4 linked regions of the Teredinibacter turnerae T7901 genome follow. The main gene of each other region encodes a partner of the protein of the gene in region 3 in a complex. Links are inferred from orthologs where the notes say so. Each region holds a gene or a part of one and is shown on either strand. Other genes may lie near its edges.

What was found.
Region 1: the proteins of accD (region 3) and TERTU_RS04770 are in contact, whole or in part, in a solved structure (PDB 8UXZ), measured with the Escherichia coli proteins. The link is inferred for Teredinibacter turnerae T7901 from one-to-one orthologs.
Region 2: the proteins of accD (region 3) and accB are in contact, whole or in part, in a solved structure (PDB 8UXZ), measured with the Escherichia coli proteins. The link is inferred for Teredinibacter turnerae T7901 from one-to-one orthologs.
Region 4: the proteins of accD (region 3) and accC are in contact, whole or in part, in a solved structure (PDB 8UXZ), measured with the Escherichia coli proteins. The link is inferred for Teredinibacter turnerae T7901 from one-to-one orthologs.

What each region holds. Positions count from the first base shown.
Region 1 is NC_012997.1:1,132,923-1,136,642, reverse strand. The notes cover bases 316-3,165. They hold TERTU_RS04770 (acetyl-CoA carboxylase carboxyltransferase subunit alpha), read right to left. Parts: upstream 2,294-3,165; coding sequence 1,337-2,293; downstream 316-1,336. Other genes in these bases: TERTU_RS04765 (tryptophan halogenase family protein), read left to right, coding at 2,606-3,165; hrpA (ATP-dependent RNA helicase HrpA), read right to left, coding at 316-1,242. Also shown: more of hrpA, read right to left, coding at 1-315; more of TERTU_RS04765, read left to right, coding at 3,166-3,720. UniProt on the Escherichia coli protein: Component of the acetyl coenzyme A carboxylase (ACC) complex. First, biotin carboxylase catalyzes the carboxylation of biotin on its carrier protein (BCCP) and then the CO(2) group is transferred by the carboxyltransferase to acetyl-CoA to form malonyl-CoA.
Region 2 is NC_012997.1:3,436,178-3,439,773, reverse strand. Bases 1-2,726 are described here. They hold accB (acetyl-CoA carboxylase biotin carboxyl carrier protein), read right to left. Parts: upstream 1,733-2,726; coding sequence 1,268-1,732; downstream 1-1,267. Other genes in these bases: TERTU_RS13640 (protein-disulfide reductase DsbD family protein), read right to left, coding at 2,543-2,726; aroQ (type II 3-dehydroquinate dehydratase), read right to left, coding at 1,818-2,282; accC (acetyl-CoA carboxylase biotin carboxylase subunit), read right to left, coding at 1-1,251. In the rest of the region: more of TERTU_RS13640, read right to left, coding at 2,727-3,596. UniProt on the Escherichia coli protein: This protein is a component of the acetyl coenzyme A carboxylase complex; first, biotin carboxylase catalyzes the carboxylation of the carrier protein and then the transcarboxylase transfers the carboxyl group to form malonyl-CoA.
Region 3 is NC_012997.1:2,768,134-2,771,998, forward strand. Bases 1-2,995 are described here. They hold accD (acetyl-CoA carboxylase, carboxyltransferase subunit beta), read right to left. Parts: upstream 1,936-2,995; coding sequence 1,066-1,935; downstream 1-1,065. Other genes in these bases: TERTU_RS11045 (bifunctional folylpolyglutamate synthase/dihydrofolate synthase), read right to left, coding at 1-1,017; trpA (tryptophan synthase subunit alpha), read right to left, coding at 1,977-2,792; trpB (tryptophan synthase subunit beta), read right to left, coding at 2,809-2,995. In the rest of the region: more of trpB, read right to left, coding at 2,996-3,865.
Region 4 is NC_012997.1:3,437,714-3,441,562, reverse strand. What follows is about bases 871-3,849. They hold accC (acetyl-CoA carboxylase biotin carboxylase subunit), read right to left. Parts: upstream 3,041-3,849; coding sequence 1,700-3,040; downstream 871-1,699. Other genes in these bases: aroQ (type II 3-dehydroquinate dehydratase), read right to left, coding at 3,607-3,849; accB (acetyl-CoA carboxylase biotin carboxyl carrier protein), read right to left, coding at 3,057-3,521; prmA (50S ribosomal protein L11 methyltransferase), read right to left, coding at 871-1,648. Also shown: TERTU_RS13665 (zinc-ribbon and DUF3426 domain-containing protein), read right to left, coding at 1-649; more of prmA, read right to left, coding at 749-870. UniProt on the Escherichia coli protein: This protein is a component of the acetyl coenzyme A carboxylase complex; first, biotin carboxylase catalyzes the carboxylation of the carrier protein and then the transcarboxylase transfers the carboxyl group to form malonyl-CoA.

The sequences.
Region 1 (3,720 bases), 1.6 Mb from region 3 along the record:
ACTCACGCGGCCACAGCGCCCTTTGCGCTGGTTGGCGCTGGCCTGCGATATCGCCTCTATTGGTAATCGCTGCACTTTGGTTCGCACGGAGTATCGGCTGATACGAGCGCGCCCCGGGTCAATCACATAGCCAATACCCGGCACGGTCAGCGAGGTTTCGGCAACATTCGTTGCAAGCACCACGCGCCGCCCGCGGTGCGCCTGGAACACCCGGTTTTGTTCCGCGAGACTCAGGCGCGCATAGAGCGGCAAAATCTCGAGATGGCGAAAATCCGCTTTCTTGATTGCGTGAGACGCCTCCCTGATCTCCCTCTCACCACTTAAAAACACCAGAATGTCGCCATCCGACTTGTGCGGCATGGTGAGGATTTCTTCGATCGCGCCAACTATGGCCTCGTTAATATCCTGGTAGTCGTCGTCCCAAGGGCGGTAAAGGGTTTCCACCGGGTAGGTCCGACCAGAAACTTCAATCACCGGCGCGGGTTTGCCATCTTGATCCGAAAAATGCGCCGCAAATTTTTGTAAATCAATCGTCGCCGAGGTCACGATCAACTTTAGATCCGGCCGCTGCTTCAGTACGCCTTTCAGGTAACCCAGCAGAAAGTCGATATTCAGGCTGCGCTCGTGAGCCTCGTCGATAATCAGCGTATCGTATTTGTACAACAGTGGGTCCTGTTGGATCTCCGCCAACAGGATTCCATCAGTCATCAGCTTAATATGTGTTGCTGAATTACTGTGATCGGTAAACCTGACCTGGTAGCCCACTTCGCTGCCGAGCTGTACCTGGAGTTCATCGGCGATGCGACTGGCCACCGTGCGCGCGGCAATTCGCCGCGGCTGGGTATGACCAATCATGCCGCGCAGTCCACGGCCCAACTCAAGGCAGATCTTCGGCAACTGGGTGGTTTTACCGGAGCCAGTTTCGCCCGCCAGTATCACCACCTGATTGGCCTCGATCAGCGATTTAATTTCATCCCTTTTGGCTGAAATCGGCAGCGCGTCGTCAAACGATGGTGTCGGCGCATTGCGAGTGCGTTCAGCAATTCTGGCGAGCGCGGCATCCAGGCGATCCGTCAGGCGATCAAGGTCCCGATCACAGGGTTTTTGTAGTGATAGGCGCTTCTCTATATGACGCACCAAGCCTTGCAGGCGGTGTTTGTCATCAACGCACAACGCATCAAATTGCGTACGTACGTGAGCGAGAAGATCATTTGCAGCGAGCTGTGGAGATGAAGAAGTCATGAAATGCGCGGCGATAATAACGAGCGCGGATTATAGCGAAAGGGGCGCAGTATTGCGCGAGCCGGCACCAGATTGCGGTGCCGGTCGCTCAAAATCAGGAAGCGGCGTTACCGTAGGACATAAGGCGCTTGTATCGGCGCTCGAGCAATGAATCCATGTCTTCGGCAACCAGCTGGTCGAGCTGCTCACTGAGACGTGTTTTCAGCTTCTCGGCCATAGTATCGATATCCCGGTGCGCTCCACCGAGAGGCTCAGCGATGGTTTCATCCACGATACCCAACTCTTCCAACACGCTGGACGTTACACCCATAGCCTCTGCCGCCAATGGCGCTTTTTCTACGGTTTTCCAGATAATATTGGCGCAACCCTCAGGTGAAATCACAAAGTAGGTCGAGTACTGCAGCATATTGAGATAGTCACCGACGCCGATAGCCAACGCACCACCGGAGGAGCCCTCGCCTATGACTGTGCAGATAATCGGTGTGCGCAGACGCGACATCACAGCCAGGTTTTGCGCGATCGACTCGCTGATACCGCGCTCTTCACTGTCGATACCAGGATAGGCCCCCGGTGTGTCGATAAGTGTCAGTACCGGCATTTTAAAGCGCTCTGCCATTTCCATAAGACGCAACGCCTTGCGGTAACCTTCGGGCTTGGGCATACCAAAATTACGCTCGACTTTTTCTTTGACTGAGCGTCCTTTTTCTTCGCCGATAACCATAACCGGGCGTCCGTTTAAACGGCCAACACCACCGATAATGGCTTTGTCGTCACCGAAATGACGATCTCCGTGCAGCTCATCCCAATCGTCGAACATACGTGCAATATAGTCTGCACTATAGGGCCGCTGGGGGTGACGCGCTACCTGCACAATTTGCCAGGGCGTGAGGGATGAATAAATATTTTCGGTGAGCTTGGTGCTCTTTTCCTTCAACCGGTCAATTTCCTCACTAATATTGAGGTCGTTATCGGTGCCAACCAGCTGAAGCTCCTGGATTTTGCCTTCGAGCACCGCAATCGGTTGCTCAAAGTCTAGATAGTTCAAATTCATGATACGAATTGGGCCCTGTTTAGAAGAATTTTAGTGTTCAATTCTTAGGCGATTTGCCGCCACTTGGGTGGATATTCAGCGAAAAGGCCACAAGTTTAACACTGGACTTACAGAGACTAAAAGCGATTCCCGTAAGCCACACACAAAACTTAGCGCCACCAGCCTAAGCTCGCAAGCAGTAACGAGAGACACATCACAATCGTTTTACATACGCCGTCCCTGCCGCGTAACCCTCCCCGTTGACACATATCAACGCCATGCATATGTGACAGGTTAGAGTTAATTCCCGGTTATTTGCAGACACTTATCACTATGAAAAATAAATTTATTCAACACATTGTGGTTGTGGGCGGAGGTACTGCTGGTTGGATCGCCGCCGCGTCCCTCGCCAAGATACTGCACAATCGTGGCGTTAGGATTACCCTCGTAGAATCACCCGAAATCAATATCATTGGTGTTGGGGAGTCTACCTTACCGCAGGTAATGCAATTTTTACGCAACCTGGGAATAGATGAAAAAGAATTTATGGCCGCCACCCAAGCGACCTATAAACTGGGCACAAAATTTTTCGACTGGAGCGAGGTTGGAGAGGCATTTTGGCATCCATTCGGAAATATTGGCGTCGACATAGACGGGCATAACTTTTTTGCGTTTTTGCAGAAGGCCCGCAAACAAGGCGACCCGGCACAAATGTGGCAGTACGCTCCCAGTGCCGTACTCGGTGAAGCGGGCCGCTACTACTCACCGGGAGCCGCAACACCGGAATCTTTTTTATCCGGGGTGAATTACGCGCTGCATTTTGATGCAGTTAAAGTTGCAAAGTATCTTAAGCGCTTCTCTGAGGCGCTCGGCATTCAACACGTGATGGAAACCGTGGTTGACGCGTCACTCCACGATAACGGTTTTATCGATTCGCTTACATTAAAAGATGGCAGGCGACTAGCCGGGGATTTTTATATCGATTGCACTGGCACCAACGCATTGCTTATCGGCGGGGTACTAAACACTCAGTATATAAACTGGAATAACTACCTCTTGTGTGATTCTGCCGTTATTGTTCAGAGTGACAACAGCTGTGATATCCCTCCCTATACAAAAGCCATCGCTCACGAAAACGGCTGGCGCTGGGAAATTCCATTGCGCCACCGCCTGGGTAATGGCTATGTCTACAGCAGCGAGTTTTGCACGCCGAGCCAGGCGGAAAACAAACTGTTAGAACTAGTGCAAAACCCCGCGCTGGATTCACTCCGCCACTTTCAGTTCCAGGCTGGACGCCGGGAAAAATTGTGGAATAAAAACTGTCTGGCACTTGGATTTGCAGGAGGTTTTCTTGAACCGCTCGAGTCGACAGCCATTTATCTTTCGCTGAAAGGGATAGAATCGTTTCTTGAACTCTACCCCGATAACCAGTGCAGCCTCGCTATCGC
Region 2 (3,596 bases), 670 kb from region 3 along the record:
GTTGGTTTTGATGCCGGTAATCACCAGTTCGTCGAGCGCACCTTCCATGCGGCGCAAGGCTTCACGGCGCGTTTCCGCGTGGGTGATGACTTTGGCGATCATGGAATCGTAGTAGGGCGGTACCCGGTATCCTGAATACAGGTGAGAATCCATGCGCACACCTAAACCACCGGGAGCGTGATAGCTTTCGACCAGGCCAGGTGAGGGCATAAAAGTTTTGGGGTCTTCCGCGTTAATGCGGCACTCAATCGCATGGCCTTTGATCGTGATGTCTTCCTGCTTGAGGCTGAGCTTTGCGCCCGAGCAAACGCGAATTTGCTCTTTAATCAGGTCGACACCCGTGATCATTTCCGATACGGGGTGCTCCACCTGAATACGCGTATTCATCTCGATAAAGTAGAAACGGCCGTCTTCGTATAAAAACTCGAAGGTGCCGGCACCGCGATAGCCAATTTCATTACAGGCGTGCACGCAGGATTGATAGACCTCCTGTCGCACTTCTTCCGGGATGCCGGGCGCTGGCGCTTCTTCCAACACTTTTTGGTGGCGGCGCTGCAGCGAGCAGTCGCGATCGAACAAGTGGACAGTGTTGCCCTGGCCATCGGAAATAATCTGCACTTCCACGTGACGTGGGTTTTGCAGGAATTTTTCCATGTACACGGTATCGTCGCCAAAAGCCGCTTTTGCTTCGGATTTGGTGACTTGAATCGAATTCCACAAGCTGGCTTCGGTGTGCACAACGCGCATACCGCGACCGCCACCGCCAGCAGCAGCCTTAATAATGACCGGGAAGCCGATGCGGCGCGCAATTTCAATGCAGGTTTCCGGGTCGCCGGGCAGTGGCCCACCAGAGCCGGGTACCGTGGGTACACCTGCTTTTTTCATTGCTTCAATTGCGGAAACCTTGTCGCCCATCAGGCGGATAACGTCTGCATCCGGGCCGATAAAAACGAAACCGCTTTTTTGCACACGCTCAGCGAAATCAGCATTTTCTGCCAGAAAACCGTAGCCGGGATGCACCGCAACGGCGTCGGTGACTTCCATGGCTGCAATAATAGCGGGGACGTTAAGGTAGCTGTCTGATGACGCGTTGGGGCCGATACATACAGATTCGTCCGCCAGGCGCACATGTTTTAGATCGCGGTCTGCTTTGGAGTAGACCGCCACAGTTGGGATATCGAGTTCGCGACAGGCGCGCAGGATGCGCAGTGCAATCTCGCCCCGGTTGGCAATGAGGACTTTGTTAAACATGATGGCTACCCCGCTCTTAGTTAATGACGAGCAGAGGTTGGTCGTACTCTACAGGCTCTCCATCTTCCACCAGAATCGCTTCCACCACACCGGATTTATCGGCTTCTATCTGGTTCATCATCTTCATCGCTTCAACGATGCACACTACATCGCCAGCTTTTACAGACTGACCGACTTCGACAAACGCCGAAGCACCGGGGCTTGGCGAACGGTAGAAGGTGCCAACCATAGGGGACACCACTTTGTGGCCTGCCACTTCCGGGGCTTTTTCTTCACTCGGAGCGGGCGCAGCGGCCACGGGGGCTGGTGCAGGTGCCGCGGCAACCGGCGCAGGTTGAAATACTGTTTGCATGGGAGCGGCGGCTGAGCGCGCACCACCACGGCTGATGCGAACAGATTCTTCGCCTTCTTTAATTTCCAGTTCTTCGACGTTGGATTCCTCCAACAATTCGATCAGTTTTTTGATTTTGCGAATGTCCATTGTGTCCTCTCAGTAGCTGTGTGCTGTGACTAGGTCTGTGTTTTGTTGTTGCGGGAGGAATGTCGGCACTCCTCCGGTACGATATTCAGCTGTGTTTTTGTTCGGGCTTGTTTTTATCCAGATAATTGAATGCCGCTTGCAGCGCGAGCTCATAGCTCTGTGAGCCAAATCCGCAGACCACTCCGACCGCGATGTCGGAAAAATAGGAGTGGTGACGAAAGGCTTCACGGCTGAATACATTCGATAAGTGGCATTCAACAAAAGGGATACCGACGCCTGCAAGCGCATCGCGCAGGGCGACACTGGTGTGCGTAAACGCAGCGGGGTTGATCACGATAAAGTTAACGCCTTCCCTGCGTGCGTCGTGGATTCGGTCTATCAACTCGTATTCGGCGTTGCTTTGCAGAAAATGCAGATGATGGCCCCGCTCAAGGCAAAGCGTCATAAGCTTCTGGTCGATATCTGCAAGGGTTTCTCGCCCGTAGATTTCGGGTTCCCGGGTACCTAGTAAGTTAAGGTTTGGCCCGTGAAGCACCAGAATAGTAGCCATGAAAATTCCTGTGCCTTAAGAAAGTTTTTAACGACTTAGCTTAAGAAAAATGAGGTTAAAAGCGCAGAAATGTCTCGACTTGCGTGTAAAAACGCTGTTTCGAGATGTCTGGAGGGGATTGTGCCTAATTTGGCGGCTGATGTCTATGGGTGATTGCCGTTTTGCTGACAATCACCGCATTTTGCTTCAATATTCCCGACGTTCATGAAATTAGTGGTTGTTATATGATCGAAGTCGGTTTGGATAGCGCTGGTGTTTTTTTACTCCACCGCGCGATCGATTGCGTTGATTACGGCTTTTGGCGTGAGTAATTGTGGCAGGATCTCAGCGTCGCCGCCACCTGCAGGGAACATTAAGTACAGAGGAATCCCGCTGCGGTTAAACTCAGCCAATAGTGCTTCGATTTCGGGGTTGGCATTTGTCCAGTCTCCAATCAGCAGGTTAACGTCTTTATCTAATGCGTGATTGAAGAAATCCTGTGAACTGAAAGCGACCCGTTCGTTCACTTTGCAAGTGATACACCAATCTGCCGTCAGGTTCACAAATACCGGTTCGCCCTGTTCACGCAATTCATTGAGTCGCTCCATGGAAAAGGTCTGCCACTTGTCGTAGGTCCCGGAACTCGTGGCCTTGTAGTCGGTAAGATGCCAACTGAAGTGCGCAACCGCGAGCAGGCTCACCAACACAAGGCCGCGATTGATCCAGCGTAAGATCGTCGATCTTGGTTCGAACTGCGTCAACCATAGGGCAAAGTAGAGGAATAGGGCGCCTAGCAGCGCCATAGCGGTGCCCGTCACCCCACTTTGGTTACCCAGTACCCAGAGAAGCCATACGCAGGTTGCCAGCAGCGGAAAGGCGAGTACTTGTTTCAGTACATCCATCCAGGGCCCGGGAGAGGGTAAATAACGCGCAAGCGCGGGGCTGTAACTTAGCGCAAGGAAGGGGAGCGCCATGCCGAAACCGAGGCAGGCGAAGACCAAAAGCGCGAGGGGGGCTGGCTGCGTAAGGGCAACGCCGAGCGCTGTGGCCATAAACGGTGCGGTACAGGGGCTGGCGACCACGGCCGCAAGTACGCCGGTAAAAAAGGATGCGCCGAGTCCATCACCGGTGGTCAGTCCCTGGCCTGCCCCCATCAAGCTGGTGCCGAAATGGAATGCGCCAAACAGGCTCAGTCCCATCACTAAAAACAGGTATACGAGAATCACAACAAAAAGGGGCTGTTGCAGCTGAAATCCCCAGCCGAGCGCTTCGCCGGTGTGTCGGGCTACCAGAATAATACTCGCTGCGATTAAAAACGAGATCACCACGCCAAGG
Region 3 (3,865 bases):
CATCATTGCCACCAGTGCGTCGAATTTTTGCGCCTCATAATTCGCGGCCAGATTCTTGGCCAGCAATTGAGTAGCCGCCGGATTGTGAGCAACGTCGAGCACAACCTCGGTACCGTCCGCGAGAAACTTTCGCTGGAAACGACCCGCCAGTGCTAAGCCTGAGATCGTTTGGTCCAACGCAGCACCGGGGACCGCATAACCTTCGAGACTAAGAACTTGTAACGCAGCAGCCACGCTAGATAATGGCAGTGCGCATTCCACCTGGGACGTGCTATTCGTCGTTTCTGCATCTGTCCAGAAAAAGCGGACACGCCCTGCTTCCTGCAAAACATGGAATGCAACGTCAATATAGAAAGTTTCTTGCGGTAAAATCTGGGTTAGATTTTTCGGAGGGTTCGGTTCCGCGCAAACGACGGGAATACCAGGGCGGATTATACCGGCCTTCTCCACTGCTATAGCTTCACGGGTATCGCCCAGCCAGTTCTGATGGTCCAGATCAATGGAAGTGATTACCGCAACATCTGGGAAAAAGCAATTGACCGCATCGAGCCTACCACCAAGGCCAACTTCCAGCAGCCAGTAATCCACACCAGCATCACGAAAAATCAGCGCCGCCGCCAAAGTACTGAATTCGAAATAGGTTAAGGTGAGATCGCCCCGCGCCAAGTCAATTCGTTCGAACGCGTGAATAATTGTGGCATCACTTACCGGAGCACCATTGATACGGATTCGCTCATTGTAGGCAAGAATGTGAGGTGACGTGTAAGCCCCGGTGGTTTTACCAGCGTGGGCAAATAAGGCTTCGCAACTGGTCACAAAGCTGCCCTTACCATTGGTACCAGCAACGGTAATCAATTTACAAGCGACCGGAGCCGAATCATCCCGCGACTGCATTACAGGCGCAAAACCCAGGGTACGAGCAACGGTGGAAATTCGGGAAAGCCCGAGTTCGATCTCTGTGGGATGAAGTGTTTCAAGCCACGCGAGCCATTCATTCAAAGTATTGTGTTGCGGCAAAGGGGAAAAACTCGCGTGTTTCTCTTGTAGATGAGTAAACGCCCGCAGTTAAACTGCGGGCTGATTGGTTAACTTGGCAAGTATGGAGGCCAAACGGTCACGCATTTGTGCCCGAGGTATAATCATATCGATAGCGCCGTGTTCCAGCAAAAACTCGCTGCGCTGGAAACCTTTCGGTAATTTCTGGCGAATGGTTTGCTCAATGATTGCCGGACCGGCAAAGCCTGCGCGAACTCCAGGCTCTGCAGCATTGATATCGCCAAGCAACGCCAAGCTCGCCGATACACCACCGTAAACTGGGTCCGTCATTACCGACACAAAAGGTGTACCCTGCATTTTCATGCGCTCGATGACCGCACTGGTTTTTGCCATTTGCATGAGCGAGATCAGCGCCTCTTGCATACGTGCTCCGCCCGTCGCGGAAAAACACACGTACGGGATATTATTCTCTAGCGCAACCTGGGCCGCTCGGGTAAAACGCTCACCCACCGCATAGCCCATTGAACCGCCGTGAAATGCGAATTCGAATGCACTGGCAACAACAGGCAAGCCTTTCAAAGTACCTTGCATGGCAACCAGCGCATCTTTTTCGCCGGTTGTTTTCTGAGCAGTAGTTAGGCGGTCTTTGTATTTTTTAACGTCTTTGAATTTCAGACGATCGATAGGTAACACATCTGCGGCTATTTCTTCACGCCCTTCAGGGTCCAGGAAAATATCCAGTCGGCGGCGCGCACCAATTCGCATGTGGTGTTCGCACTTGGGGCAAACATCCAGATTTTTCTCCAGCTCAGGGCGGTAAAGTACAGCAGTACATTTACTGCACTTTTTCCACAAACCTTCAGGGACCTTGCTCGCACCTCGGGCCGCCTGACCACTGGAACGAATACTACTGGGAACAATTTTTTCTAACCAACTCATATTATCTCTCTTCGGTTGTTCGCCACGCGCGCCGCACAATTCTATTGGGCAAGCTCGTCCAAACCTGCGCGGATGGGCTCAATTAATTGTTTTAACGTCTCGCAAATTTCATCAATGCCGGCTTGTGCCTTATCACCCATGGCATTTACAAGAACACTACCAACCACTACACCATCAGAGACCGCGCCCACCGCTTGCGCAGAGGCCTTGTCCTTAATGCCAAAGCCAACCAGCACTGGCAGCGCAGTGTGTTTACGAATATCGGCCAGCTTGGACTCCACCGAGCCAATATCTAAATGGCCTGCGCCCGTTACGCCCTTCAGGGACACATAGTAAACAAACCCTGCTGCCAGCTGAGTGACATCAGCAATGCGTTGATCTACCGTTGTCGGTGCGATCAGAAAGATACTGTGCAAGCCATGTGCCTTCAGTTCAGCATCCAGATCTTTTGCTTCTTCTGGCGGCAAATCAACGGTAAGTAAGCCGTCTACGCCACTCTCGGCTGCTACCGCGGCAAGCGTCTTATAACCCATTCGCTCAACAGGATTCGCATATCCCATGAGCACCACCGGCGTTTCGGAATCGGTCTTCCTAAATTCGGCGACCAGCGCCATAGCGCTGCTCAAGCTCGCGCCATTACCCAAGGCGCGCTCGTGGCCGCGTTGAATCACTGGCCCTTCGGCCATCGGGTCGGAAAACGGCACACCCAGTTCGATAACATCGGTACCTGCCTCCACCAAGGCATGCAACGCGGGGAGCGTTACATCCGTGCGTGGATCGCCATGAACGATGTAGGTTACTAGGGCTTTTTTGCCGCTGGCTTTTATATCGGCCAGACGTTTTGAAATTCTATTCACGTTTACTGGCCTCTCACTAAACTTCAATGCCGTCGATTTGCGCAACGGTCAAAATATCTTTGTCACCGCGCCCGGATAGATTGACCACGATCACCTGGTCCTGCGCCATCTGGGGTGCAAGTTTCATCGCATATGCTACTGCGTGGCTCGATTCCAGTGCGGGCATAATGCCTTCCACACGTGTCAATTTGCGGAACGCATCCATGGCCTCATCGTCGTTGATGGCAACATAGTTAACCCTGCCCACGTCTTTTAACCACGAATGTTCTGGGCCTACGCCCGGGTAATCCAAACCAGCGGACACCGAGTGGGTCTCAATAATTTGACCATTCTCATCTTCCATAAGATACGTGCGATTGCCGTGTAAAACACCTGGAATGCCGTCATTCAATGGTGCCGCATGCTTGCCCGTTTCGACACCGTAACCACCAGCCTCGACGCCGTACATGGCAACGCTCTCGTCTTCCAGCATCGGATGAAACAAGCCAATAGCATTAGAGCCCCCACCGACACACGCCACCAGCGCGTCGGGCAGCTTGCCGGTCATCTCCAGACTCTGACGCCGAGCTTCACGCCCGATCACACACTGAAAATCGCGAACCAGTTGCGGGTACGGATGTGGGCCTGCGACGGTACCAATGATGTAGAAAGTATCATCGACATTGGTAACCCAATCCCGCATTGCCTCATTCATTGCATCTTTGAGTGTCTTCGATCCGGATGTGACTGGAACGACAGTCGCACCGAGAAGCTTCATACGGTATACGTTAAGCGCCTGACGCTTAACATCCTCAGCGCCCATAAACACAACGCACTCAAGCCCAAGGCGTGCAGCAACGGTCGCTGTAGCAACACCGTGTTGACCAGCTCCGGTTTCGGCAATTACACGCTTTTTACCGGTAAATTTTGCTAGGAGCGCTTGCCCAATGGTGTTATTGACCTTGTGCGCACCGGTGTGATTAAGATCCTCGCGCTTGAGATAGATTTGCGCACCGCCCATCTGCTGCGACAGGCGCTCGGCGTGATACAACGGTGAGGGACGGCCGACATAGTGCGCGAGATCGCGATCAAAT
Region 4 (3,849 bases), 670 kb from region 3 along the record:
GCTCAGTGACAGCGCGGTATTCTCCCGTTGCTGTGTGCCGGGAAGCGCGTTGTACATCTTCAACGGCGACATGCTTGCTGCTGTCTTTGCGGAAGCTGGGGAGAGGAGTGTCGTCTTCCGAATCCTCCAGGAGGCTGAGTGCCCAGGACTCATCGGGCTTGTTCTCATCATTCTTGTCTTTGTCGTCCTCTTCTGTGCGCTCGAAAAGATTGGATTTTGTCGATGAGAGGCTTTTGCTGTAGATGATGTTGTCGTGGTGGTCGTGACTAAACTGATCGTCTTCAACACCCAGGTTGTCGTCGATATCCATATCGTCGCTTATCAGAATATCGTCGTCGTCGCGAATGTTCTGCGCTGCGGGAACCGGTTTGGGGACGGGCTTGGGCGCGACGGCAGGTGCGCTCTTAGCAGCACCGCGGTTGGTTGGTTTGGCCGTTTTCGGCTTGTTGGTTAACGGGCGTGCAGGCTTTTTAGTCGGTGCAGACGCTGCCGGGGTGGGTTCCTCGCCAGGGGCAACCAAATGCTCTTTAGCGTTAAAAATATTCAGACAGGAGCCGCAACGCACCGCACCCTTGGCTGAACTGAGATGTGCCTGGGTGATGCGGAACGAGGTGTGACATTTTGGGCAGCGGGTAATTGAATCTGCCATAGGGGCTCTAGTCCTGAGAATCTCCGTTAACTTACGGCGCTAATGCGTTATAGGCGTTGGGTTTACGCGAAGTTTATACGCTCACGGCGGGGGCGTAAATTATTCCTTTGCGGATTTGAGCGCCCGTCGTGTGCCGGTGATACAGATCCATTCTTCACGTTGAAACACCTGTTCGATCTCGACGGTGGGTTCGTAGGCGGCCAGGAGGTCGTCTTTTTGAGTTTCAAGGACACCGGAAAGACACAAGCGGCCGCCGGGTTTAAGCAGTGCAGACAGTGCGGGCGCGAGCTCCACCAGTGGTCCAGCAAGAATATTGGCCAGCACAATGTCGACGGGGTTCTCCGGGCACTTGTCGGGGAAGTAAACAGGGAAGCTTTCGGCGGGCAAATTGTTGCGCTTAACGTTTTCCTGGGTGGCCATCAGCGCTTGCGGGTCGATATCGGTTCCGGTAACCGAGACTGCGCCAAGCAATAGCGCACCTATTCCAAGAATGCCGGAGCCGCATCCGTAATCGATCACTGTTTTATTGGCGAGGTTTTCCCCGGCCAGCCACTGCAAGCATAAAAAGGTTGTGGGGTGGGTGCCTGTACCAAATGCAAGGCCTGGGTCGAGCATCAGGTTGACCGCCTGTGGGTCCGGCGGTGCCGTCCAACTTGGGCAGATCCAGAAACCTGGGCCGCATTGGATGGGTTGGTAGTGCGTCATCCATTCCCGCTCCCAGTCTTTGTCCTCAAGAATGTGCCACTGATGCTGAGCTTCGCTCAGCCCGGACTTCTTGAGTACCAGTTCGAGTATGGCGGTGGTGTCGGTATCTGCTTCAAACAGACCGACTATACGGGTTTCCTGCCAGAGAGGTGTTTCGCCGAGAGCGGGTTCGAAGATGGGGTGGTCTGCGTTGTCTTGCAAAGTTACCGCGAGCGACCCGGATTTTGCCATGGCGTATTCAACGCGCGGCGCCAGTTCGCGGGTGGTGTTGATGCGCAATTGTAGCCAGGGCATGTAACGTCCGAAAATAGATCGGTGTGAACCGAAGTTCACACCGGGAAGGGCTTAGAGACCGAGCTTTTTCTCAAGGTAGTGGATATTGACTCCACCTTCAATGAAGGCTTCATCGCGAACCAGTTCTTTTTGCAGCGGGGTGTTGGTTTTGATGCCGGTAATCACCAGTTCGTCGAGCGCACCTTCCATGCGGCGCAAGGCTTCACGGCGCGTTTCCGCGTGGGTGATGACTTTGGCGATCATGGAATCGTAGTAGGGCGGTACCCGGTATCCTGAATACAGGTGAGAATCCATGCGCACACCTAAACCACCGGGAGCGTGATAGCTTTCGACCAGGCCAGGTGAGGGCATAAAAGTTTTGGGGTCTTCCGCGTTAATGCGGCACTCAATCGCATGGCCTTTGATCGTGATGTCTTCCTGCTTGAGGCTGAGCTTTGCGCCCGAGCAAACGCGAATTTGCTCTTTAATCAGGTCGACACCCGTGATCATTTCCGATACGGGGTGCTCCACCTGAATACGCGTATTCATCTCGATAAAGTAGAAACGGCCGTCTTCGTATAAAAACTCGAAGGTGCCGGCACCGCGATAGCCAATTTCATTACAGGCGTGCACGCAGGATTGATAGACCTCCTGTCGCACTTCTTCCGGGATGCCGGGCGCTGGCGCTTCTTCCAACACTTTTTGGTGGCGGCGCTGCAGCGAGCAGTCGCGATCGAACAAGTGGACAGTGTTGCCCTGGCCATCGGAAATAATCTGCACTTCCACGTGACGTGGGTTTTGCAGGAATTTTTCCATGTACACGGTATCGTCGCCAAAAGCCGCTTTTGCTTCGGATTTGGTGACTTGAATCGAATTCCACAAGCTGGCTTCGGTGTGCACAACGCGCATACCGCGACCGCCACCGCCAGCAGCAGCCTTAATAATGACCGGGAAGCCGATGCGGCGCGCAATTTCAATGCAGGTTTCCGGGTCGCCGGGCAGTGGCCCACCAGAGCCGGGTACCGTGGGTACACCTGCTTTTTTCATTGCTTCAATTGCGGAAACCTTGTCGCCCATCAGGCGGATAACGTCTGCATCCGGGCCGATAAAAACGAAACCGCTTTTTTGCACACGCTCAGCGAAATCAGCATTTTCTGCCAGAAAACCGTAGCCGGGATGCACCGCAACGGCGTCGGTGACTTCCATGGCTGCAATAATAGCGGGGACGTTAAGGTAGCTGTCTGATGACGCGTTGGGGCCGATACATACAGATTCGTCCGCCAGGCGCACATGTTTTAGATCGCGGTCTGCTTTGGAGTAGACCGCCACAGTTGGGATATCGAGTTCGCGACAGGCGCGCAGGATGCGCAGTGCAATCTCGCCCCGGTTGGCAATGAGGACTTTGTTAAACATGATGGCTACCCCGCTCTTAGTTAATGACGAGCAGAGGTTGGTCGTACTCTACAGGCTCTCCATCTTCCACCAGAATCGCTTCCACCACACCGGATTTATCGGCTTCTATCTGGTTCATCATCTTCATCGCTTCAACGATGCACACTACATCGCCAGCTTTTACAGACTGACCGACTTCGACAAACGCCGAAGCACCGGGGCTTGGCGAACGGTAGAAGGTGCCAACCATAGGGGACACCACTTTGTGGCCTGCCACTTCCGGGGCTTTTTCTTCACTCGGAGCGGGCGCAGCGGCCACGGGGGCTGGTGCAGGTGCCGCGGCAACCGGCGCAGGTTGAAATACTGTTTGCATGGGAGCGGCGGCTGAGCGCGCACCACCACGGCTGATGCGAACAGATTCTTCGCCTTCTTTAATTTCCAGTTCTTCGACGTTGGATTCCTCCAACAATTCGATCAGTTTTTTGATTTTGCGAATGTCCATTGTGTCCTCTCAGTAGCTGTGTGCTGTGACTAGGTCTGTGTTTTGTTGTTGCGGGAGGAATGTCGGCACTCCTCCGGTACGATATTCAGCTGTGTTTTTGTTCGGGCTTGTTTTTATCCAGATAATTGAATGCCGCTTGCAGCGCGAGCTCATAGCTCTGTGAGCCAAATCCGCAGACCACTCCGACCGCGATGTCGGAAAAATAGGAGTGGTGACGAAAGGCTTCACGGCTGAATACATTCGATAAGTGGCATTCAACAAAAGGGATACCGACGCCTGCAAGCGCATCGCGCAGGGCGACACTGGTGTGCGTAAACGCAGCGGGGTT